Regions from separate parts of the Virgibacillus ainsalahensis genome, predicted to be linked through region 1. Evidence: riboswitches for the same ligand, from Rfam matches in the RefSeq annotation. Region 1 holds a riboswitch; each other region holds the start of a gene.
The links. A riboswitch is a leader RNA that binds a small molecule or an ion and turns the genes downstream of it on or off. The one in region 1 is predicted to bind thiamine pyrophosphate.
Positions count from the first base shown of each region.

Region 1 (5,796 bases):
GACATTTCCTGGACTGGATGGTTTTGCGATTAATGGTTCCAGCTCTGACAGGTTAATTTCATCATGAAGATCATACGTAGCATCTTTATCTGCAGTGATTTCTGTCCAGTCATCTTCGCGGTGCTGTTGTTTTAAAAATGTCTTAATTTCTTTATCTGATGGAAAGACAGTTGTGGTCGCTCCAAGTTCTGCACCCATATTTGCGATAACGTGACGATCCATGGCAGTAAGATTTTCTAGACCGGGACCGTAAAACTCAAGAATTTTTCCTACACCACCTTTTACATCATAACGACGCAGAAGTTCAAGGATAACATCTTTGGCACTGACCCAATCAGGCAGTTCGCCTGTTAATTTGATGCCGAATATTTGTGGCATTGTCAGATAGATTGGCTCACCGGCTATTGCCATGGCAACATCAATACCGCCAGCACCCATTGCCAGCATTCCCATACAGCCATTGGCGGGCGTATGGCTATCTGCCCCTAGAAGCGTTTTTCCCGGTACTGCCAGTCTTTGCATGTGCACCGGGTGACTTACACCATTTCCAGGTCTGCTGAAATACAGACCAAAACGCTTCGCGGCGCTTTCTAAGAAGAGATGGTCATCCGGATTTTTACTGTCCACCTGTATTAAATTATGATCGACATATTGGGCGGAAGCTTCTGTCTTGGCATAATCCAGCCCCATTGCTTCCAACTCCAGCATGACCATCGTTCCGGTAGCATCCTGTGTTAATGTTTGGTCAATCTTTAAACTGATTTCATTACCGGGAGTCATCTGTCCTGATACAAGATGATCCTTTATTAATTTTTGTGCAACATTTAAACCCATCGTTAATTGCCTCCTTTCTTATTAGTTTACCTCAGAAGTACTTGGTTAAAACGGCTTTTGTTACAAATTATTTATTTCTCTATCAGGAAACTTTTATGAGTTTTATACACTGAATATGCTTCTTCGCTACAGTATGGCAGCTTACTAGGCCTTGAAAACTTGGCTAAACGCCCAAGCTTTTATGGCGGCCTAGCCTGTACTTATGCAGTTAGAAAGTTTTATGCTTTCTTAACTGTGAAAAAAGCGGGCAATCTTCTTGGAGAAAAGATTGCCCGCTTTTTATTATTGGTAGAAAATTACTCTGCTTTGTGTGCTTCAATTTCAACATGGATTTTAATATCATCACCAACAAGTACGCCGCCTGTTTCTACTGGGGCATTCCAAGTCAGACCGAATTCTTTACGGCTGATTGTAGTATCACCACTAAAGCCGGCAACCGTATTACCGCTCATTGGGTCTTTGCTTTGCCCTTCAAATACGACGTCAACTGTAACTGGTTTTGTGGTGCCACGCATTGTCAGATCCCCTGTAACGTCATAATTGTTACCTGATTTTTTCTTGATATCAGTCGCAACAAAAGTAATCTTCGGATGATTTTCGACATCAAAGAAGTCTTCACCGCGCAGGTGTTCATCACGGCCTTCTTGGCGAGTATCAATACTGCTTGTATCAATTGTCACTTCAACTTTTGAATCCGTTAAATCTTCTACATCTGCTTCAACAACTGCTTCAAAATCATTGAACGTACCTTTTACTTTTGAAATCATCATATGCTTTACTGTAAAACCAATTTCACTGTGTGCTGTGTCTACATTCCAAGTTGTTTTTGCCATTTAAAAATCCCTCCATAAGATAGTATGTAACACGTTGGTTACTTTCTGTTACCTAGTATAGAATCATAAATACATAATGTCAAGAGAAATAGTGGGAAATCTCCTAATCTAAGTTTACCCTCTATTATTCACGTTAAACATATAAAAACAAAGTAGTTAATAAAACGATGGAAATATTCTTATTTTTCGTTATAATTATACAGGATAGGATGAAATATGTGTTGCTATATATTCAGGGGGTCGGTTTGATGCAGGAAATGTATAACCCAAGATGGGATTTGGATGGAATCTTCGATGGTGGAAGTGAATCTGCAGAATTTCATCAGTATGTAAGGAATATAGAAGCTGAAATGAAACATCTCTCGGTAAGGGTTACCAATTATTTGCCTAAAGAGGAAGAAGTAAATCCACAGGAATTGATTAAAATTATAAAACAGCTTGAAAGTACATTGAAAAAGCTGCGTGAAGCGTCTGCATTTGTCAGCTGTTTACATGCAGAAAGTGTGAAAGATGAGAAGGCAAATATACTGATAGTTCAGCGCAGTGCATTAAAAGCTGAAATGGATACAATCCGCACAACTCTAAATCAAAAACTCGTTTCGATTGATGATACAGCGTGGGAGGCATTACTAAGCCAACCAGGTCTGAAGGAAATTGCTTTTGTTTTAAATGAAAATAGGGAAAAAGCTAAAGGATTGTTGCCAGTGGAAGAAGAAGTACTGCTCAATGATTTGGCAGTGGATGGCTATCATGCCTGGAATCAGATGTATGGTACCATTGTAGGGAATATGACAGTGGAACTGGAAGAGGATGGTGAGATTAATTCCTATTCTGTCGGCCAGGCATCTAATAAATTAAGTCATCCGGATCGTTCTGTACGCAAATATGTATTTGAACAGTTGGATAAGGCATGGAATGGAAAAGCCGATTTATTTGGAAAAACGCTTAATCACTTGGCGGGTTTTCGACTTCAAATATACAAGCACCGCAATTGGGAGAGTGTTTTAAAGGAGCCACTTGCTATAAATCGAATGAAGCGGGAAACATTGGATGCGATGTGGAATGCAATTACGAACAATAAAAAGAACTTTGTGAAATATCTGGATAAGAAAGCGGAACTGTTAGGATTGGATAAATTGAGCATGTATGACATTGGGGCACCAATATCATCTTCTGTAAAGACGTCGAGTTACTCGAAGGGTGCAGCTTTTATTATTGAACAATTTCGTGCATTCAGTCCCAAAATGGCTGCGTTTGCTCAAATGGCTTTTGATAACCGCTGGATTGAAGCAGAAGACAGAACAGGGAAACGGCCGGGAGGATTTTGCACAAGTTTTCCTGACAGTGAACAAACACGTATTTTTATGACTTATTCAGGGACCTCCTCAAATATTGCAACACTTGCTCATGAATTGGGACATGCTTATCACCAGCATGTCATGAATGATGTCCATGAATTAAATCAAGGTTATGCTATGAACGTGGCGGAAACAGCCTCTACATTTGCTGAAATGATTGTTGCCGACGCGTCTGTAAAGCGTGCAAGAAACAAAGAGGAAAAAAAGGTACTGCTAGAAGACAAAATCAAACGCAGTGTGGCATTTTTTATGAATATTCATTCACGGTTTATTTTTGAAAATAATTTTTATGAAGAACGAAAAACGGGGCATGGTTTCGGTTAAGCGTCTGAATGCGTTAATGGTTGAAGCACAGAAAGAAGCGTATCATGGAGCATTGGAAGAGTATGACCCCAATTTTTGGTCATCCAAACTGCATTTCCATATAACAGGTGTCCCATTCTATAATTTCCCTTATACATTCGGTTACCTGTTCAGTTTGGGAATCTATGCATATGCGAAAAAACAGGATGGTAGTTTTGAAGATGATTATATTGCCTTATTGCTTGATACAGGACGTATGACAGTGGAAGATTTGGCTCACAAACATCTGAATGTTGATTTAACCAAACCATACTTCTGGGAAAATGCAATTGGTTTATGTGTGGAAGATGTTGAGGAATTCCTGGCATTATAGAGTTTTTGTACAGGCGGTACACTGTTTCTTCTTTCTATATTTGTTAAACAAGCTTGTTGTCATCATCTGATAAATGAGATACAATACATGTAATAAAAAAAGTGAAATAAAGCCTACAGGGGGAGCCATTTGGCTGAGAGTGAACTTATTGTTCTTACCCTTCGAACCTGTTAGTTAATACTAGCGTAGGGATGGTGGTTTTTTGATGGAATAAAAAGTAATGTGAGCGGATTCCCCATCAGGAAGTCTTCCCCTTGGCATTGCTTTTTTTGTTTGTTTAGATAGCATAAAATTTTTAAGACTTGGTGGAATGTCAAGTTTATTTATGTGCTTTAAAAAGGGGAGGTAGTTGACTTGAGTTCAAGAAAAATATTGTTTTTAATCGAGGTGGCCATATTTTCAGCATTGGCATTACTTTTGGATATTATCCCAGGTTTATCGTTTAAGATTTGGGCAATGGGGGGTTCGGTTTCTTTCGCAATGATTCCAATCTTTATCGTGGCATTCCGCTGGGGACTAAAAGGTGGTTTGCTTTCCGGTTTTTTATGGGGGATACTCCAGGTTGCAGTTGGTACAGGGTATATTTTGCATCCTGTTCAAGGGTTGATTGATTATGGACTTGCGTTTACTGTACTTGGACTTTCCGGTATTTTTGCGAATCAAATTCAAGAGGCAGTGAAGGGTGGCAGAACAAAAGCTTATCTTTCGTATATTACAGGTGGTGTTTTGCTTGGGACCACGTTGCGCTTCACTGCACATTATATTGCCGGAATCGTATTTTTTGGATCAGCAGTTGAGGGGCAGCCAGCTTGGTTATACTCCTTATTATACAATACCTCCTACATGTTTCCGTCATTTATTTTGTGTACTTTAATCGTGTTCTTCCTATTCCATAAACAGCCAAGAACATTGTTAAATGCAGCGTAGGTAATTGCCTATCCGCTCACGATAAGGTAACCTCTTAATTAAAGGGGTTACCTTTTTAAAAAAATTCTCTAAGTGGGAAAAAATATAGGATTCTACACGTAAATAATTTCTGGTAACTGGTACCCAGAATTTAGGGGAGGGAGTCATATGCGAGAACTGATTGGAACATGCGATTCTTGCGGAAAAAATATTTATTGTGAGGATGGTTTTTTCGATGGAGAACAAATAAGTGGAAAACTTCTATGTAATGAGTGCTTTGCTGAAGAGCAAAAAAATTAGAAGGACAACCTCTGCGCATCAAGGTTGTCCAAAATTTATACTACAGTAAATAGCTATTTACATTTTCATTACTGGTTACAATTAAAAATATTTTACCTTCATCCATGTCTTCTTCGTAGTCATTAGCTTCAGCCTCAGTAAATCCTATTTCTTCAAGCTTTGTACGTAACTCATCACCTTTGCTGCTGAATATATTACCAACTGCTTCCATGAAATCCATTTCTTTAAATCCTACTGTATTTGCATCTGAACCGTCAGCTACACGTTCTGTTCTGTCATTATCATGTGACATTATATAAATATCCTCTTTATTTATGCCTTTATCTTTCAGTATGCTTACGTCTGTTTTTAATTTTTCATCATTGGAATATTCTTGGATGAATGGTTTCAAATTATCTCCTCCTTTGTAATGCTTAAATCTGATACCCATTTTTCACAAGAAACTAAACATCTTTATGTAAAATTTGTTCACACTCAAGTATAGAAGTAGCGTTTTTCTCTCAAAAGCATAGGCTATATAACCATTCTTATGGAGAGGAAGGTTTAATATGGAATTGGGTGTTTCCCATTGGTTATATGGTTTGTTTACGCTCATTATTATAGTTACAATGATTTTTAGAAAGGGTGTCGTACTACCGACACTTTTTGGAACATTTGTGATCGCCTGGGTATATAAAGGAAGTTTAATTGATGGATTCACCGCCATTTTTAATGCAAACCTTGTTGCTGCCCAAGAGCTTTTTAATATCTTTTTAATCATTACGTTCATGTTGGCACTTCTACATTCTTTACGTGATTTGGGTGCAGATCAGAAAATGATTCAGCCGATTCAGAAAATGATGGTGAATGGGCATGTTTCTTATTTTGTGCTGGTCGGTGTAACCTATGT
Region 1 is NZ_AP043943.1:1,326,306-1,332,101, forward strand. Features, by position in the region: gene ACZ427_RS06220 (aconitate hydratase) at 1-834, opposite strand, end outside; gene ACZ427_RS06225 (YceI family protein) at 1,131-1,667, opposite strand; partial or broken gene ACZ427_RS06230 (M3 family oligoendopeptidase) at 1,916-3,701, shown strand; TPP riboswitch at 3,810-3,910, shown strand; gene thiT (energy-coupled thiamine transporter ThiT) at 4,056-4,628, shown strand; gene ACZ427_RS06240 (hypothetical protein) at 4,776-4,907, shown strand; gene ACZ427_RS06245 (YflT domain-containing protein) at 4,948-5,298, opposite strand; gene ACZ427_RS06250 (hypothetical protein) at 5,456-5,796, shown strand, end outside.

Region 2 (5,796 bases), 1.8 Mb from region 1:
AATCCTTTCTTTCATGGATCCATGGAAGATTTACGAGCAGTAAGAGAAGCTGTAGAACTGCCAATTCTGTGTAAGGATTTTATTATCGACCCTGTCCAAATTGACCAGGCAAAGGCTGCCGGTGCCAATATCATCCTGTTAATTGCAGCGGCATTATCGGATGCCGATTTGGAAAAACTTTATCAATATGCTAAAGACCAAAATCTCGAAGTACTTTGTGAAGTTCATAATGAAGAGGAAATGAAACGGGTACTACGGCTTGATCCGGAAATCATTGGAATAAACAATCGTAATTTAAAGACCTTCCACGTCGACCTCAAAGCAACAGAGGATCTGGCGGCAATGGTAACAAACCCGCAAACAATGCTTATTAGTGAAAGTGGTATAAAAACCAGTGAAGACGTAACCCGTGTACGTGACTTTGGAGCTGATGCCATCTTGGTTGGAGAAACACTGATGCGCTCAAGTAATTTGTCAGAGACCTTCCAGGAGCTGCAAATTCCGCTACTTACTAAAGGGGTGTGAAGCAAATGCTTGTGAAGATTTGCGGGATAAGGACAGAACAGGCTGCTTCTGCCGCAGTTCAGGCAGGTGCGGACTTTATCGGTTTTGTTTTTGCTCCGAGCAAACGTCAGATCACACCTGCTGAGGCTGAAGCAATTGCCAAGAGTCTGCCCACAACGGTTAAGAAAGTAGGTGTATTTGTAAACGAACCCCCTGAAAACATGAAGCAAATTGCAGAACAGGTCGGTCTGGATTATATTCAGCTACATGGAGATGAGTCCACTAAAATTGCTGAGGCTCTGCCCTATAAAGTTATCAAAGCCTTTCCGGTAGATAAAGACACAATTTCTAAAATTGAATCGTATCCATGTGACTTTTATTTGCTTGATAGTCCCTTTGGTAAAAATCGTGGCGGAAACGGTACATCTTTTGACTGGAATCTAATAGAAAGTCTATCCATTAATCAAGGAAAAATTATCTTAGCAGGGGGGCTGGCCCCAAAGAATGTGCAAGGTGCTATCAATCTCGTAAATCCTGCTGGAGTTGATGTCTCAAGCGGTGTGGAAACAGATGGAAAAAAGGATCATGAAAAGATCAGACAATTTATTCGAAATGCAAAACATACATGAAAGGATGAGTCCATTGACAACATATACCCTACCAGATGAAACAGGAAGATACGGTGAATTTGGAGGACGTTTCGTTCCTGAATTATTAATGCCTGCCGTCATAGAATTGGAAAAAGCCTATGACGAAGCAATGCAGAACCCTGATTTCATTTCAGAGTTAAACGATTATTTAAAGCAATATGTTGGCAGAAAAACCCCGTTGTACCATGCAAAAAGCCTGTCTAAAAAGCTCGGGGGAGCACAAATTTATTTAAAACGTGAAGATTTAAATCATACTGGGGCACACAAAATAAACAATACCATCGGCCAGGCGCTCTTAACACTTCGAATGGGCAAGAAAAAAGTTGTTGCCGAAACAGGAGCAGGTCAGCATGGTGTCGCCACCGCAACTGTATGTGCCTTGCTGGGGCTTGAATGTGTCGTATTTATGGGGGAAGAAGACATACGTCGGCAGAAACTGAATGTATTTCGAATGGAGCTATTAGGTGCGGAAGTTCGCAGTGTATCCCATGGGAGCGGCACATTAAAAGATGCTGTCAACGAAGCTTTACGATACTGGGTAAGCAATGTGAATGATACCCACTATATTATAGGCTCCGTTGTCGGACCACACCCCTTTCCAAAAATCGTGCGTGACCTTCAATCTGTTATCGGCAAGGAAACAAAACAGCAGATGATTGATCAGACTGATAGTTTACCAGATGCCGTTGTCGCTTGTGTTGGCGGAGGGAGTAATGCAATGGGTATGTTCCACCCATTTATTGAAGATGAACATGTAAAATTATTCGGAGTTGAGGCAGGTGGAGCTGGATTGGCAACCAACAAACATGCAGCTACATTATCTGGAGGAAAAGTTGGTGTCCTGCATGGAACACTCACACATCTGCTTCAAGACGATGATGGTCAAATTGAAGAAGCCTTCTCCATCTCAGCAGGACTTGATTATCCCGGAGTAGGACCAGAACATAGTCATTTACATGAAAACGACCGGGTAACCTATACATCGATTACAGATGATGAAGCCTTGGAGGCATTTCAATATCTTTCAAAGACGGAAGGTATTATCCCTGCACTGGAAAGCGCCCACGCTGTTGCTTATGCATTAAAACTGGCAAAAGACATGAAACAGGAAGAAACTCTGGTTATTTGCCTGTCCGGCAGAGGGGATAAGGATGTTGAGCAAGTAAAAGACAGATTGGAGGAAAACTAATATGGGTAAACAACAAATGGAACAGGCTTTTCAACTTAAGCAAGCAGACAATCAGAACTTGTTCATCCCGTATATAATGGCAGGTGACGGTGGTTTGGATATATTGGAGGAACGAATTTCTTTCCTCCAAGAATCCGGTGCAGCAGCAATTGAACTGGGAATCCCATTTTCTGATCCTGTGGCTGACGGACCAACGATACAAGAAGCAGGGATTCGCGCACGAAAAAATGGCACATCCCTATCAAAGGTGCTGGAAAAACTGCAATCTTTCAAAGAAAATCGTTCCATCCCTATTATATTAATGACATATATTAATCCGATTTTTGTTTATGGGGTGGAAAACTTTGCAAAAGCGTGCAGACTGGCCGGAGTGGACGGAGTAATCATTCCCGACCTGCCGCTGGAGGAAGAAAATTTGATTGATGCACATTTAAAAGAGAACGATATTGCCTTTATCCAACTGGCTGCGATGACAAGTCCAAAATCCCGGTTAGTTACGCTGGCAAAAAAATCAGAAGGCTTCCTCTACGCCGTTTCCGTCGTTGGGACAACTGGAGCACGTGCAGCACATCACACGGATGTAACAGCATTTCTAAAGATGTTAAAAGAGAATAGTTCTGTTCCTGTACTGGCAGGCTTTGGGGTTTCCAATGACGAGCAAGCACGTGAACTTAGTAAAAATTGTGATGGTGTCATCGTGGGCAGTAAAATCGTTGATTTATTACATGAAGGTAAAGAGGCAGAGGTTAAACATTTAATTAACAGGAGTCTGAAGCAGGAAGTAAAGAGTTAATAGCTCTCAGGAGAAATGAATATACTTGTTTCTCCCCCTTCTTTTTTTACCTTTAACTTAAAAATAATAATAGATCGAAAATAGCGTTAATTATTTTACATTCTGACAACTATAAGATAGGATAAAAGTGGAATTTGTATAAAAATTAGCACTAAGGGAGCCGTAAAACTGACTGAGAGGAATGCGATTATTCTGACCTTTGCACCCGAATTAGATAATACTAGCGTGGGAAAGTGCAGTTGATATTAGAACTTGGCTTTTTCCAAGCCCTTGTGACAAATTAGCCCGCACTTATGCAGTAAGAAAGTTTTATACTTCTTAACTGCCAAAAAAGACTGCAACCTTAAGGAATTGCTGTCTTTTTTTAGATAGAATCGTACGAAGCCAAACATTATCGTATTAAAACATTTCACGTTTGTGTTATGCCTCCCCTTGTGTCCAAATTTATTCTCGGAGGTGATTAATTGTGGAGAAACAATGGGGTTTTTTGGATAGTGGAATTGCCGATGCAGCAGTAAATATGGCTTTAGATGAATCTTTACTGAATTGGCATGGCAAAGGTGAAATCCCTCCTACATTGCGCTTTTATGGATGGTCAGCACCAAGTCTATCTATCGGGCATTTTCAAAAAACTGCCAAATCTATTGATTTTACTGCTCTAGAAAAGTATACCTGCCAATTTGTCCGCCGATTAACCGGTGGCAGTGCTGTTTTACATGATAATGAACTTACCTATAGCCTTGTTATCTCAGAAGATGATCCATCGATTCCAAAATCAGTAACAGAAGCCTACTATGTGTTAACAAAGGGTGTTCTGGAAGGGTATAGAAATTTAGGTATCCAAGCTGATTTCGCTATGCCAGAAAGGCGATTGAACAGGGAAAGAACGGATATTTGCTTTGAAAACCCAGCATCCTACGAAATGATTGTTGATGGCAAGAAGATCTCGGGAAATGCACAAACGAGAAAAAAAGGTGTCCTTCTGCAGCATGGGTCTATACCTATGAGCATCGACACAAAAATGTTATTTGATATGTTTAATTTCCCGTCAGAGAAAATCCGGCAAAGAAAGCGAAATTCCTTTGTAAATAAAGCAACTACTATCAACGATCTGACAGGAAAACAGCATACGTATGAAATGATGACAACTGCTTTCAAAAAAGGATTTCAGACAGGATTAGATATAAGTTTTCAACCAATAGAACTATCTAAGGACATGTGGGAAGAAGTATACCATTTAGCAAGTGTAAAATATGCCAGTGAATCATGGAATAATAATACATCGAAGGAGCGAGTAATCAATGGCAAAACAAGCAGAGTACATACGTAAACCTGAATGGCTTAAGACAAAAATCAACACCAATGAATCATACAGAAAGCTTAAACACTTAATGCGCGATAAAAAATTAAATACAGTTTGTGAAGAAGCACGCTGCCCAAATATCCATGAATGCTGGAGCGAACGAAAAACTGCTACATTTATGATTTTGGGAGATACGTGTACTCGGGGTTGCCGGTTTTGTGCGGTGAAAACCGGTCTGCCTAATGAACTGGACTGGGGAGAGCCAAAACGGGTTGCTGAGTCTGTTGCAGTAATGGGATTAAAGCATACTGTCGTTACAGCCGTCGCTCGTGATGATTTAAAAGATGGCGGCGCAGCAGTATTTGCGGAAACAGTTCGTGAAATCCGCAAACAAAACCCTGGTGGTACGATTGAAATTCTTCCTTCCGATATGAAGGGGGATTATGAAAGCCTTCACACACTAATGGATAGTGAACCGGACATATTCAATCATAATATTGAGACCGTACGCAGATTGACGAAAAAAGTAAGAGCTATTGCAATGTATGACAGGTCACTGCAACTCTTGCAGCGGGTAAAAGAAATTGCTCCTAACACGCCAACAAAATCCAGCATTATGGTTGGTCTAGGAGAAGAAAAAGAAGAAATCATTCAGGCTATGGATGACCTATTAGCGCATGATGTAGACATCCTTACAATTGGACAATACCTGCAACCGACGAAAAAGCATTTGATGGTCGAGCGTTACTATCACCCGGATGAATTTGAGGAGTTAAAAGAAATCGCTCTAAAAAAAGGCTTCCGCCATTGTGAAGCAGGACCGCTCGTAAGATCCTCCTACCATGCAGATGAGCAGGTCAGTCAAACTTCTGCACAACGCAGAATTGATTATATGAAAGGCGTGGAAAAACAGACGGACAAAGAGGTTGACTTTAATTTTTAATATAAAACAATTTTTATCAATAACAGACATTTAAAAAGCTCCAGTCACTTTAGACTAGTGACTGGAGCTTTACTCTCTCAGCTATAAATAAAAAGATTATTGTACAACAGAGCGAATGAATTCATAATTCTTCGCTGTTTTTTCTCTTTGTAATTGTTCTTCATTCTTTTGAAAATAATGATCTCTAATCCATTATAATCTTTAGAAACATCTTCCCAATATTAATCATCGCCCGCTCGTCAACCTTAAACTTTGGATGATGATGTGGATAGATTGCATTAATCTCCGAGTTGCCTCCACCTACATTAAAGTACACTCCAGGTATTTCCTTTTGATAGAAGGAAAAGTCCTCACTTCCGTTCATTGGACTTTTTCTATCCAGGTTATCTTCTCCAAAGATTGCGGCTGCTTTAT
Region 2 is NZ_AP043943.1:3,109,923-3,115,718, forward strand. Features, by position in the region: gene trpC (indole-3-glycerol phosphate synthase TrpC) at 1-525, shown strand, start outside; gene ACZ427_RS15330 (phosphoribosylanthranilate isomerase) at 531-1,133, shown strand; gene trpB (tryptophan synthase subunit beta) at 1,147-2,343, shown strand; gene trpA (tryptophan synthase subunit alpha) at 2,345-3,136, shown strand; TPP riboswitch at 3,280-3,385, shown strand; gene ACZ427_RS15345 (lipoate--protein ligase family protein) at 3,603-4,466, shown strand; gene lipA (lipoyl synthase) at 4,438-5,382, shown strand; gene ACZ427_RS15355 (M20 metallopeptidase family protein) at 5,567-5,796, opposite strand, start outside.
Region 2: linked by a shared signal. The riboswitch ahead of ACZ427_RS15345 (lipoate--protein ligase family protein) and the one ahead of thiT (energy-coupled thiamine transporter ThiT) in region 1 are both predicted to bind thiamine pyrophosphate.

Region 3 (5,796 bases), 280 kb from region 1:
TTTCCTTATAACGATCCGCTGTCAGGGACTCTTGCCCAATCATCGCAAAACTAATTTTATGACCATAGCTTAAAAATCGTTTGTGTGCCGGAACCCGATCCCTGATGTTTTCAACAGATTCACTTGATCCATAGGCAACCACTGCTTCAGCTTCTGCTATTGCCGGTTGCTCAAGCTCATACTCACCGCCTTTCCAAGGCAAGATTGCTAACGCCCTGGCAAGATTTGTATCAACTTCGGCCAGAGATTGGGCAAATAAAACAGGCATCAGGGGTTCTGAAGAAGAAGTTTTTCCCAATTGCCCCGACTTTACCAGTAAGCCCATGACCAAATTCCACACAGGGAGTCCGGGAACATTCCCTGAAAAAAAATGAAGGATAAGATTTGGGCCAAATGCTTTGCTGAAACCGCCCTTTTTTCTGGGGCGAAAATCATCAAGTACAGTTGGATCATCGAATTCCTCCAGTATGAAGCGAAGCAGCTCTTTTTTACGAAACGTTCGCAGGAATCGCTTTAATTCAAGTCGAATCATCTCCGAGTCATAGCCTGTGACGACAGGGAGCCATTTCTCTGCAAATTTCCGCAGGTGGTAATCAGGATCTAGCCATTTTTGCACAGCTGTATCCACGATATCTATCACTTCAGCAATTTTGAGATCCTTCAGGTAAATCTTTTGATTTTTCTTTATGGTCTTCGAAATGAATTGAATATCTTCACCTGAAAGATCAGGATATTTTAGAATTAATTTCTCTTCTCCAGATTCAAATTCCCGTGTTGTAAAAGACGTCAGTTGAATCGTTTCGGGAATGAAATAAGCGCCTGTCTCGTATTGTTCTTTGTTCATCAAAGCTCCCTACTTTCGATTAGCCTTCATAAGTTCATCTACAGCAATTGAACAGCCACGGGCTTCTGATCCCTTTGCACGTCCGAGAAGAACAAAACCATTGTCCGTCTGATAACCGATATCCTCAGTCAAAATTCCAATACAGGAATTCCAATTAGCTAAATCATAATGGGCAAGCACACCAACTTCTCCATCTTTCATCGGCTGCAATGTATCTGGATCAAGAACGAGCGTCTTTACCCATGCCGGGGTCAACTTTTCCAAATTGGGCTCTCGAGCTGTTACTTCATAAATTTGCGAACTTAATTCCGTCATTCCATACATGTTAATACAGCTGTTTTTATCAACATCAAATGTCCTCACAAAAGATTCATACACTTCATTTCGAGGCATCTCACGGGATTTTCCTTTAAAGCCGCCTGTATCAAATATCCGACTACCTTCTGTAAGTTGGAACGTGAGACCGTTCTCCCTGCAATAATCTAAAAAGTGAACATAAGCGGAAGAAGCGCCCATCAGTAAAACAGGTTCTTGTTTCTTTTCACTTTCTTTTAAAGCTGTGGTCAATGCCTCCATATCAAGCCCGTCTTCTTTGAAAAAATAATTGCTGTCTTCTTTACCAAAATGCTTAACCGCCATCGTCAAATAGCGGGACAAGGAAGACTGTTGATTCAAGTCTTCAGCAGGAGAGATCACATAAATGGTCATTGCCTTTTGATCTGGTAAAACAAATTGATTAAACGCAGTCTTCATCGATGTATCCCATACTTCTAAAGTAGGATGAATATGTTGTCCCTGTTTCTGAGCATTTGTCGTGCCACTAGTCAAAAACACAGCTTCGGGTTCATTTGTTGACTCACAGGATAAAGTTAACTCCTTAAATGCTTGGATTGGCAAAGCAGGAATCTCCTGCCAGTGTTGGATCGTCAGGGGTGTTTTCCTCCTTTTTTGGCAATATTTTTTATATGGAAGGTTGTATTCGAATTGGTAAGAGAATAGTTTTAATGCCAACGCTTGAAAGTCTGTTTCCTCTACATCCGATTTGTTAATATAAGAAAGAATTTGATCAATAATCTGCTTTGTCTGTTGTCTCATTATTTTTTTCCTCCTTTTTTAAAACTGAACCAACCCGGGAGCTGAATCAGTATAAGTTGTAATATAATCGCACTTACTCCTCCGACTAAAATGGTGTTACCAAGAAAATCACCCACTCCGCCTTCAACCTTCACAAAAAAGTCCGGTAAGGCAATAGCCAATAAAATGGAAAGGCCGGCAATCATAAAGTTTGCGTCCGTCTTTTTCATCCCGCCTAGAATATTCAGTCCCGTGAAAATGAGCGACGCGGCAGCCGGTAAAAAGATTCCTCCTACCACAGCATGTGGCGTTACAGCTAGTAACGCACCTGCTTTCGGTACAAAGCCTAATACAAGGAAAATAACTGCAGCTACTTTTACAGCATGGCGCGATCCTACGCCTGTCAAGCGAATTAAACCAACGTTTTGACCGTAAGCCGTAGTCGGGAACCCTCCGATTAGTGTAGATGCCAACGAACCTATAGACTCCCCGGCAAACCCGCCACGAATCCGCTTGTCATCCAACTTTACATCAACCATTTCAGCAGCGGCATGATAAACCCCCATCGCCTCAATTACTGCCACGATGTAAGCAAAAAAGAAAGCACCGAACGTGACCCAATCAAACGTAAGTGCACCATAGGGAAGAAAATGCGGTAAACCGATCCAACCGCTCTCGGTGATAACAGAAAAATCAATATACCCAAGCATAAGCCCGATGAGATCCCCTATTACCAGGGCAATTAAGAATGAATAAGAACGTAACTTTCCTTGGCCAAAATTGGACAATAAAAGGACAATGAGTGACGTAGCGATCGACATCGTTAAAATTCCACCGTCAAGAAATGTTTCCGAACTAGAGGTTCCGCCTAAAAATAACTCTAAAGTAAAACTAGAAAGGGCAACTCCTACGATAAAAATTACGGTTCCGGTGACAACCGGGGTGAAGAAGGACTTCATCCGGCTTAACATACCGGTGATTGCCAAAAAGAAAACAATAATAGCACTTACAATAATCCCACCACCCGCAGCCGCTAAATTCCCCGATTTACCAGCACTGATTATCAGTGCATCAAAAGCTGCTGATGGACCTTGAATGACAGGCAAACGGACGAATTTCGTCGCTTGAATCAGCGTAACGAGACCCGCGGCAATAAAGATTGCATTTACCATATTGGCTGATAACCCCAATGGTAAACCGATTAAAGCTGCAACATAAATCGGATCAAGCCAGACGTTGGATACAAAAACATGCTGCAAACCAAAGAGGAAACCTTTTGCAGGTGAAAGTTTTTCTTCCACCCCCACTGTTACAGTCGCACCCTTTTTTTCTAGCACCATCTCTAAATCCCCCTAATATACAAAAAAGCCACCCGTGGTAGTGGGTGACTTCTATTTAGGAAGAAATATGAGAAGAAATTTCAACAAATAATAGATTCACTCCACTTCCCTACGCTAGTACAAACTAGATCAGGTTCTAAGGGTCGAAAGTTCTTCTCTCAGCATATAGCTCCCCTAGTGGTGATGACATTTTTATTTTTTTATAGAATACTACATAACTTCAAAATTAGTAAGTGGTCAGATACTGCTCTCTCTCCCAAGGATGTACGGTAGTTCTAAACATATCCCACTCAATTTCCTTTGCCTCTATAAAGTGTTCATATAAGTGTTCCCCCATTGCTTTTACAATTACCTCATTTTTCTGTAATTCTTCCAATGCACCTAATAAAGTCGAAGGTAAATCTTTAATGCCATTTTCTTCTCTTTCCTCTTTCGTCATTACGTAAATGTTGCGGTCTACAGGGCTTGGTGGTGTTAGTTTATTTTCCACACCATCCAAACCGGCAGCAAGTAATACAGCCAATGCTAAATATGGATTGGCAGAAGGATCGACACTTCTTGCTTCAATTCTTGTACTGACCCCTCTTGACTTAGGAACGCGGACTAACGGGCTTCTGTTTGATGCAGACCATGCCACGTAAGATGGCGCTTCAAAACCAGGAACAAGTCGTTTGTAAGAATTAACTGTAGGGTTGGTTACAGCGGTAAAGTTAGTTGCGTGTTTAATAACCCCAGCAGTAAATTGGTATGCCACGTCACTTAACTGTAATTCCCCTTTTGTATCAAAAAACGCGTTTTCTCCATTTTTAAATAAAGACATATTAACATGCATTCCTGAGCCGTTTACACCAAATAGAGGTTTGGGCATAAATGTTGCATGTAAGTTATGTTTTCTCGCAATCGTTTTTACAACTAATTTAAATGTCTGGATATCATCCGCGTGTCGTATGGCATCTGCATATTTAAAATCAATTTCATGCTGTCCCGGAGCCACTTCATGGTGAGATGCCTCAATTTCAAATCCCATATCCTCCAATTCCAGAACAATGTCTCTTCTACAGTTTTCTCCTAGGTCTGTAGGGGCTAAATCGAAATAACCTCCATGGTCATTAAGGTCTAATGAAGGATCACCGTTTTCATCCAATTTGAACAAAAAGAATTCCGGTTCTGTCCCAATATTAAAAGCGTCAAAGCCCAGTTCTTCCATTTTCTTTAAATTTCGTTTCAAATTATATCTGGGGCATCCTTCGAAAGGTGTTCCATCTGCATTATAAATATCACAAATAAAGCGAGCAACTTTTCCTTTGTCCGATGTCCATGGGAATACAACGAAAGTATCTACATCCGGGTAAAGATACATATCAGATTCTTCGATACGAACAAACCCTTCAATCGAAGATCCATCAAACATCATTTTGTTATCTAAAGCTTTATCCAGCTGACTGAGTGGAATTTCCACATTTTTTATAGTTCCCAACATGTCAGTAAATTGTAAGCGGATAAACCTTACGTTTTCCTCTTCAATTTGTTTAAGAATTTCATCTTTTGTAAATTTCGCTCCCATTCATTCTCCTCCTAATTTTTATATGAAGTATATGATTGAAATTTTCCGGCTACTAAATATGTATATATCCTTATTATAGCCCTCAATCGCTACAACCTTCTAATGCTTGATAAAAAATCTGGACAACTCGCCTTGTCTAAGGCTGGCTTTTCCATGTCTTCCAGCTTCAGTTAATTCATCTCTGAGTATTTTTCTCAGTTTTCTATCAGAAATGTCCGATGTCTGAGTTTTATTTTCTAACACTTCCCTTTGAGATATTAACAGTGATTTAATACCAGCTATATTAAGCCCTTTATCCAATAAATTTTTGATTTCCAACAACTTGTCAACATCATTAAAAGAGAATAACCGCTGATTACCTGACGTCCGCTCAGGATGAATTAAGCTGTGTTCTTCGTAATACCGAATCTGTCTTGCTGTTAACTCTGTAAGCTTAATCACAATACCGATTCCAAACAAGGGCATAGAACGACGCTCTTGATCATTCATAGTATGACCCCCTTTTTCTTTATATAATGATAATATTATATGTGAGGTATTATGTCAATTTGATGTTAGGATTACTGACATCAAATTGATTAGTAAGTTTACTTATACCTTATACCCTTTTATAAAACCAAATAACCTTTTTTTATAAGAACGTTAATTGATTGTGTTAACGCTATTTTTACATGTGCATAAGTCAGTCCACCTTGTACAAAAGCTATATACGGCTCCCTGATTGGTCCGTCTGCAGATAGCTCAATACTTGACCCTTGAATAAAAGTTCCTGCAGCCATAATTACATTGTCCTCATAACCCGGCATATCACTCGGATACGGTGTTACAAAGGAGTTGATTGGTGAATATTCCTGAATAGCCTGACAGAAAGCTATCATTTGATCAGGGTCATTAAATGTTACCGACTGAATCAAATCTGTCCGCTTCGTTCGATAAGATGGTGATGTGGTATAACCAACCATTTCTAAAAATCT
Region 3 is NZ_AP043943.1:1,604,067-1,609,862, reverse strand. Features, by position in the region: gene ACZ427_RS07665 (acyl-CoA reductase) at 1-844, opposite strand, end outside; gene ACZ427_RS07660 (LuxE/PaaK family acyltransferase) at 854-1,939, opposite strand; gene ACZ427_RS07655 (solute carrier family 23 protein) at 1,939-3,258, opposite strand; TPP riboswitch at 3,348-3,444, opposite strand; gene glnA (type I glutamate--ammonia ligase) at 3,485-4,822, opposite strand; gene ACZ427_RS07645 (MerR family transcriptional regulator) at 4,922-5,311, opposite strand; gene ACZ427_RS07640 (methionine gamma-lyase family protein) at 5,431-5,796, opposite strand, start outside.
Region 3: linked by a shared signal. The riboswitch ahead of ACZ427_RS07655 (solute carrier family 23 protein) and the one ahead of thiT (energy-coupled thiamine transporter ThiT) in region 1 are both predicted to bind thiamine pyrophosphate.

Region 4 (5,796 bases), 970 kb from region 1:
AGCGCTATTAGCCGCATGTGGTGATGGTGATGAATCAGCTGAAGATAATAATGATGAATCTGAAACACAGGAGGAAGAGTCTGCTGATAATGAAGCAGCTCCAGAAGGCGGAGAAGGTGGCGAACAGCCTCAAATGCCAGAGCCTGATATGGAAGGCGTACCTGATGTTGTTGCAGAAGTAAATGGTGAAGAAATTGCGAAAGAGGAATTTGAAAATACGTACACGACCCGATTTCAGCAAGCAACCATGCAATCACAGATGTCTGGGCAAGAAGTTGACGAGGATCAATTAAAACAACAGGTTGCAGATAGTATGATTGGTATGGAACTTCTCATACAAGAAGCGGATAACAGCGGTGTCGAAGCATCAGAAGAAGATATCAATACGACACTGGATGAATTGGTAGAAATGAATGGCCTTGAATCAAAGGATGATTTCCTTACAGCGATGGAAGAACAAGGTATGGGTGAAGAAGAAGTTATGTCACAGGTTGAATTGCAAGCAAAAATAGACAAGCTTATTGCCAGTGAGACTGGTGACATTGAGCCATCGGAGGAAGAACTGCAAGAAATGTATGATCAACTGGTAGCCCAACAAGAACAACAGGGTGGAGAAGGAGAAGGTAGTGAAGAAGCTGAAATTCCATCCTTTGACGAACTGAAACCAGACCTTGAAAAACAACTTATATCACAAGAAGAAGGAAAAGCGGTACAAACACTTGTTGAAAACCTTCGTGAAGATGCAGACGTAACAGTCCATTTATAATTTGAAAAAACCAGATCCCACATGCGGATCTGGTTTTTTTTAGCACATCTTCAACGCATTACGGTTGTTTTTTTAGCTATTATTTCTACCCATCGAGATAATCCTGCTCACGGTTGATTCTTCCTGCGTCTCCATAACCTTTTCTGTTTGGTAGTGTAATTTTTGTCAAGGATTATATTACAACAACTACACGTATTACAGTTTGTTGAACATATTATTGTTTTTTTAGGTGCGAAAGTTGAGTTATTTATATTTACATTCGTCATGGGCATATTACTCTTAACAGGAGGTTTTACAATGGAGAATAATCATGATTTTCGATTAACATCTGCCGAAATGGGAAAACTTTGGACAACTTATTCAGGAAATACCATGTCCAAATGCATTCTTACACATTATCTTCAACATATTGAAGATCAGGATATAAAAGAAGTTTTAAATGATGCTTTGAATTTATGTAACTCGTTTCTGAAAACGATTGAAGAAATATTTATTCAGGAAAAATTCCCAATACCAATCGGTTTTACAGAAGGGGACGTGGACTTAAATGCTCCGAGATTGTTTTTAGATGAGTTTTACCTGCACTATCTAAAATATATGGGTAAAGCAGGAATGAGTATTTATTCTATTGCAATACCTTTAATGAGACGAAATGATGTAAAAAACTTCTTTATCTACTGCCTTCAATCTACAGTAAAACTTTTAACTGAAGTTGACAATGTCTTAATGAAAAAAGGGTTTTTCGTGACCCCGCCAGAAATTCCGATACCTGAAAAAGTTGATTTTGTTCAAAAGCAAAAATATCTAAGGGGTTTCTTTGGAGATACGAGACCTCTTCATGCTTTAGAAATCACGCATCTTTACGATAATCTTGAAAATGATGTAACAAGTGGAGCTCTTCTGATTGCTTTTAGTCAAGTAGCCAAAGATGATAACGTTCAGCAGATACTTAAAAGAGGAAAGAATATTGCTGATAAGCATGTAGAGGCGTTTACAGAAAAACTTCATAAAGATGACTTACCTTCTCGCGAGAGCTTGGATCACTTGGTTACTGATTCTACAATTTCACCGTTTTCGGATAAATTAATGCTGATTCATAAGATGGAGATGTTTTCCATGAAAGTTAGAACATATGCGAATGCTGCATCTTTTAACGGCAGACGTGATATAGGTGGGATGTATACACGTTTTTTAATGGATAATGGACTATACGTTGAAGATGTAACCAATATTTTAATTGATTATGGATGGTTGGAACGCCCGCCACAAGCTGTAAATCGGGATAACTTGAGTTCAAAATAATTTTTTGTAACAGCTTAGTTTTTTTGAAGAATCCTTTCGTAAATTTTGTTGCTTATTAACCTTCGTAGTTGATATAAAATGCGACGTAACTTTATCGTGATTTTGCTTCTTCCGTTTCTTTTAAACCAGAGCGCTATCACAATCGCTAATCGCTTCAGCAGAATACTTCGCTTTTTAGTGGGCACGGCTTCAGCCTCGGGCCAACACGATGTTGGTCACATAGGCGTTGCCCTAGGACGGGGCGTTCTTAGCCTGTGTTCTTTAGCCCACGCTATGGGGTTGAAAATCAAATGTTATACGAGCCGGGATTACGTAATAAAGAAGGGAAGACTTCGAAGATTGATACGCTTCATCACTATATCCAATTGAACAACCAGGAAAAAAGTGATGATGTCCTGGATGTGTCTGTCAAATAACCCCTATCTGAGGGAGGGCTCGATATGAATCCTTACCGTTTTGCTAGCGATTTTCAAGATAAACCGAGAAAAAAAGCGATATTTTAAGAAAACAAGCGTTGTGCCCGTTTTCATTTCATTTGTTTTCGTTTTCATGAGAAATGTTACCGATTCCACGGACTTTGTAAAAAACTCCCTTTTCTTCCATAATTAAAGTATCAAAAGAAAGGGGAGATAAACATGATGAAAAAAGTAAAAGAACTACTAAAGGATTCCATGGAATTGTATGTAGATGCTTATGAAAGACTTAACCGTCAGTAATTAAAAAAATAGAAAGGAAGTTGAGATTATATGAAAAAAGCAATTAAAAAACTGGAACAGTTCATCGATAAAAATGCAACATTTTACGGGGATTTCCACAGAAAAAGATAATCCACCAAATTTTTGGAAGTGAGGGTGTAATATGTCATTACCGATACAATATCAAAGTGATCCCAAAAACCGATTCTAAACGGTAAATAGAATCGGTTTTTCATATGTCTTCTTGACCTCCAGGTAATCCATTCCGTAATTCTCCCAATTATCTCCATACGCGTTCATAAAATTCATCCCCATTTTTTACTTTATATTATCCTGTATATGACAATTTACAATTAAAACATGATTAAGGCAGCAATGTTTTCTGATTTCATTAAAATTTTCTGATGCAAAAACCGAAATGGTGAAAATTATTTTTGTCTACTCATGTCTACTTTTGTAGAATCTATTGCATCATTTATTAAAAGTTGGCATAATATTTTTTGTTGGGTTTTTAAACAAACTAATATCTGAACCAATGAAAGCAGATGTAAGAAGGGAAGAAATATTGATGGAACAAATAATCGTAGCCGTACCATCCAACTTGCCAACAGATATTTTAATGAAAAAGAATGAAATGATTCAACTCGGGCTGGAGTATGGTTTGGCAAATGATCGAACAATAGAATGCAGCCAACAACTTGATAAACTTTTAAACAAGTATGCGACTGAAACACATAGTTAAAAAAACTGTTCAGTACCATTGAGCAAAAACCGAATTGTATAAAAGTTAGGAGGATACCATTATACTCCTAACTGAAAAAGGCAAGCCTGTTTGATTTCAGGCTTGCCTTACACATGTGGTATTTTCTTTTATGGCTATCATTAATTCTCCTGTGGTTTGGAGTCTGGTTCACCTTGTGGGTCGATATCCTGATTTGGATCATTCGATTTTTGCTTTTGTTCCAGGGAATCATCATTATGTTTGTTTTCTTTTTCTTGATTTGCCATGATATCACCTCATTCGCAGTATTGGATAGGATGTTGACTTTATGTATAATTTAACCGTTATCAGTAATGTTAAAACATGAATCGAAGTGTTCAATTAGCTGGATTGACGTGTAAGAATGCGTTTCTCGTAGGTTCAATGTGTACAAGGAAAAGATGTTTATTTTCAATAGCGTGAAGCCGCATCGAAAACGGTTACTTTACGAAAAGAATAATTATTGACAATTTTAGTACCAATGATATAATGCTACTAACAATTAAATAGAATCGATTCACTAGGGGTGCCTTTTAGAAGGGCTGAGATCAAAGTGTAACTTTGGGACTCTTTAAACCTGATACGGTTGATGCCGGCGTAGGGAAGTGAAAGAATGGATACGTCTATTCCTAATTTGAAGATAATATTACATTCAAACCACTTTCCTGACCAAAGGGAAGTGGTTTTTTACGTTTCTGCATGATTTTTAAGGAGGTGTTTCTGTCGATACTCGTAAAAAATCACCAGGAGAGCTTCATATCATCTCAACCGGTCAACAAACACCGGAAATCTTCGCTTCGATTGCTAAAATAATAAATCCATATGTGAATGTGTTTCACCTAAGGGAAAAATCATGGTCCGACATCAAACTGGTGGAAACAATAGAATTACTTGACTCAAAAGGCATCCAACCTGAAAAGATAATCGTAAATGATCGGATGGAAGTCGCTCATTCTATGAAAACACTGGGAGTGCAATTAGGTAAAAACAGCATGAATGTATCGGAGGTAAGAAGTCCTTACGACCACTTATGTATCGGCTGTTCCGTTCATTCGGTGGATGAGGCCCTTTTCGCTTCCAAACATGGCGCCGATTATTTACTGTACGGACATGTATATGAAACCCAATCCAAGCCCGGGCTGAAGCCAAATGGACTAAAGGGGTTGAAAGATGTGGTCCAGCATGTAAGCACACCAGTTATTGCCATTGGTGGTATAACACCTGAAAACACACCAGATATCATCAAAAGTGGTGCAAGTGGAATCGCAGTATTATCTGGTGTTTTATTAGCAAATGATCCGATGAAAAACGTAATCGCATATCGCAAAGCATTAAGAAAGGTGGCTGATGATGAAAAAACGTTATGATGCAGTGGTTGTAGGCGGGGGTGTAATTGGTTGTTCGATTGCCTTTCAATTAAGTAAACGTGACTATCACGTACTGGTTATTGAAAAAGAAAGAATCGCACAAAAAGCGTCACGTGCTGCTGCCGGCATGCTAGGAGCTCAGAATGAAATTACAGAAGATAGTCCACTGTTCTCCATGGCACGAAGAAGCAGGGAAATGTTTCCTGAATTGGCAGAAGAGTTAAAATTACTTTCCGGTATTGATATTGAACTGCTGCAAAGCGGAATTTTACGAGTGGCTCAATCTGATGAAGAAATGGAAAACTTAAAAAAGATCGCTTCATTTCAAGAAATGAAGGGAGAAACCGCAGAATTACTGAATACGGCACAGGTACAAGCGAGAGAGCCGGAAATTTCCGGTACTGTTGCAGGTGGTTTGTACATGCCGCGTGATGGACAGGTTTCAGCACCGCTTTTCTCACAAGCATTAGCAAAATCTGCAGCTGTTTTAGGGGCGGAATTTCTTGAATATACAGAAGTAATTGATTTCGTGAAGGAAAATGGCAGTGTTTCCGGTGTGAGAACTGGAACGGATATATTCTTTGCGGATGAAGTTATTGTGGCAGGTGGACCGTGGAGCAGCCAAATTATCGAGAAAACCGGGTTAACCTTAAATGCACATCCAGTAAAAGGAGAATGTTTATCCGTTCACCATCATGGACGCATTGTAACATCAAGTATTTTTTCGTCCGATGGATATATCGTTCCGAAATCAGGCGGGAGCCTAATAATAGGGGCAACACAAAAACCCGATACATTTGACGAATCAGTTGAATTGACGAGCGTCTACCAGCTGATAAATAATGCTATGAAAATTATCCCGGCACTAAAATCGGCTACATGGGAAAAAGCGTGGGCAGGTATTCG
Region 4 is NZ_AP043943.1:2,296,208-2,302,003, reverse strand. Features, by position in the region: gene ACZ427_RS11220 (SurA N-terminal domain-containing protein) at 1-766, shown strand, start outside; gene ACZ427_RS11215 (DUF3231 family protein) at 1,064-2,068, shown strand; gene ACZ427_RS11210 (hypothetical protein) at 2,359-2,484, shown strand; gene ACZ427_RS11205 (aspartyl-phosphate phosphatase Spo0E family protein) at 3,299-3,505, shown strand; gene ACZ427_RS11200 (hypothetical protein) at 3,646-3,771, opposite strand; TPP riboswitch at 4,036-4,144, shown strand; gene ACZ427_RS11195 (thiamine phosphate synthase) at 4,348-4,890, shown strand; gene thiO (glycine oxidase ThiO) at 4,871-5,796, shown strand, end outside.
Region 4: linked by a shared signal. The riboswitch ahead of ACZ427_RS11195 (thiamine phosphate synthase) and the one ahead of thiT (energy-coupled thiamine transporter ThiT) in region 1 are both predicted to bind thiamine pyrophosphate.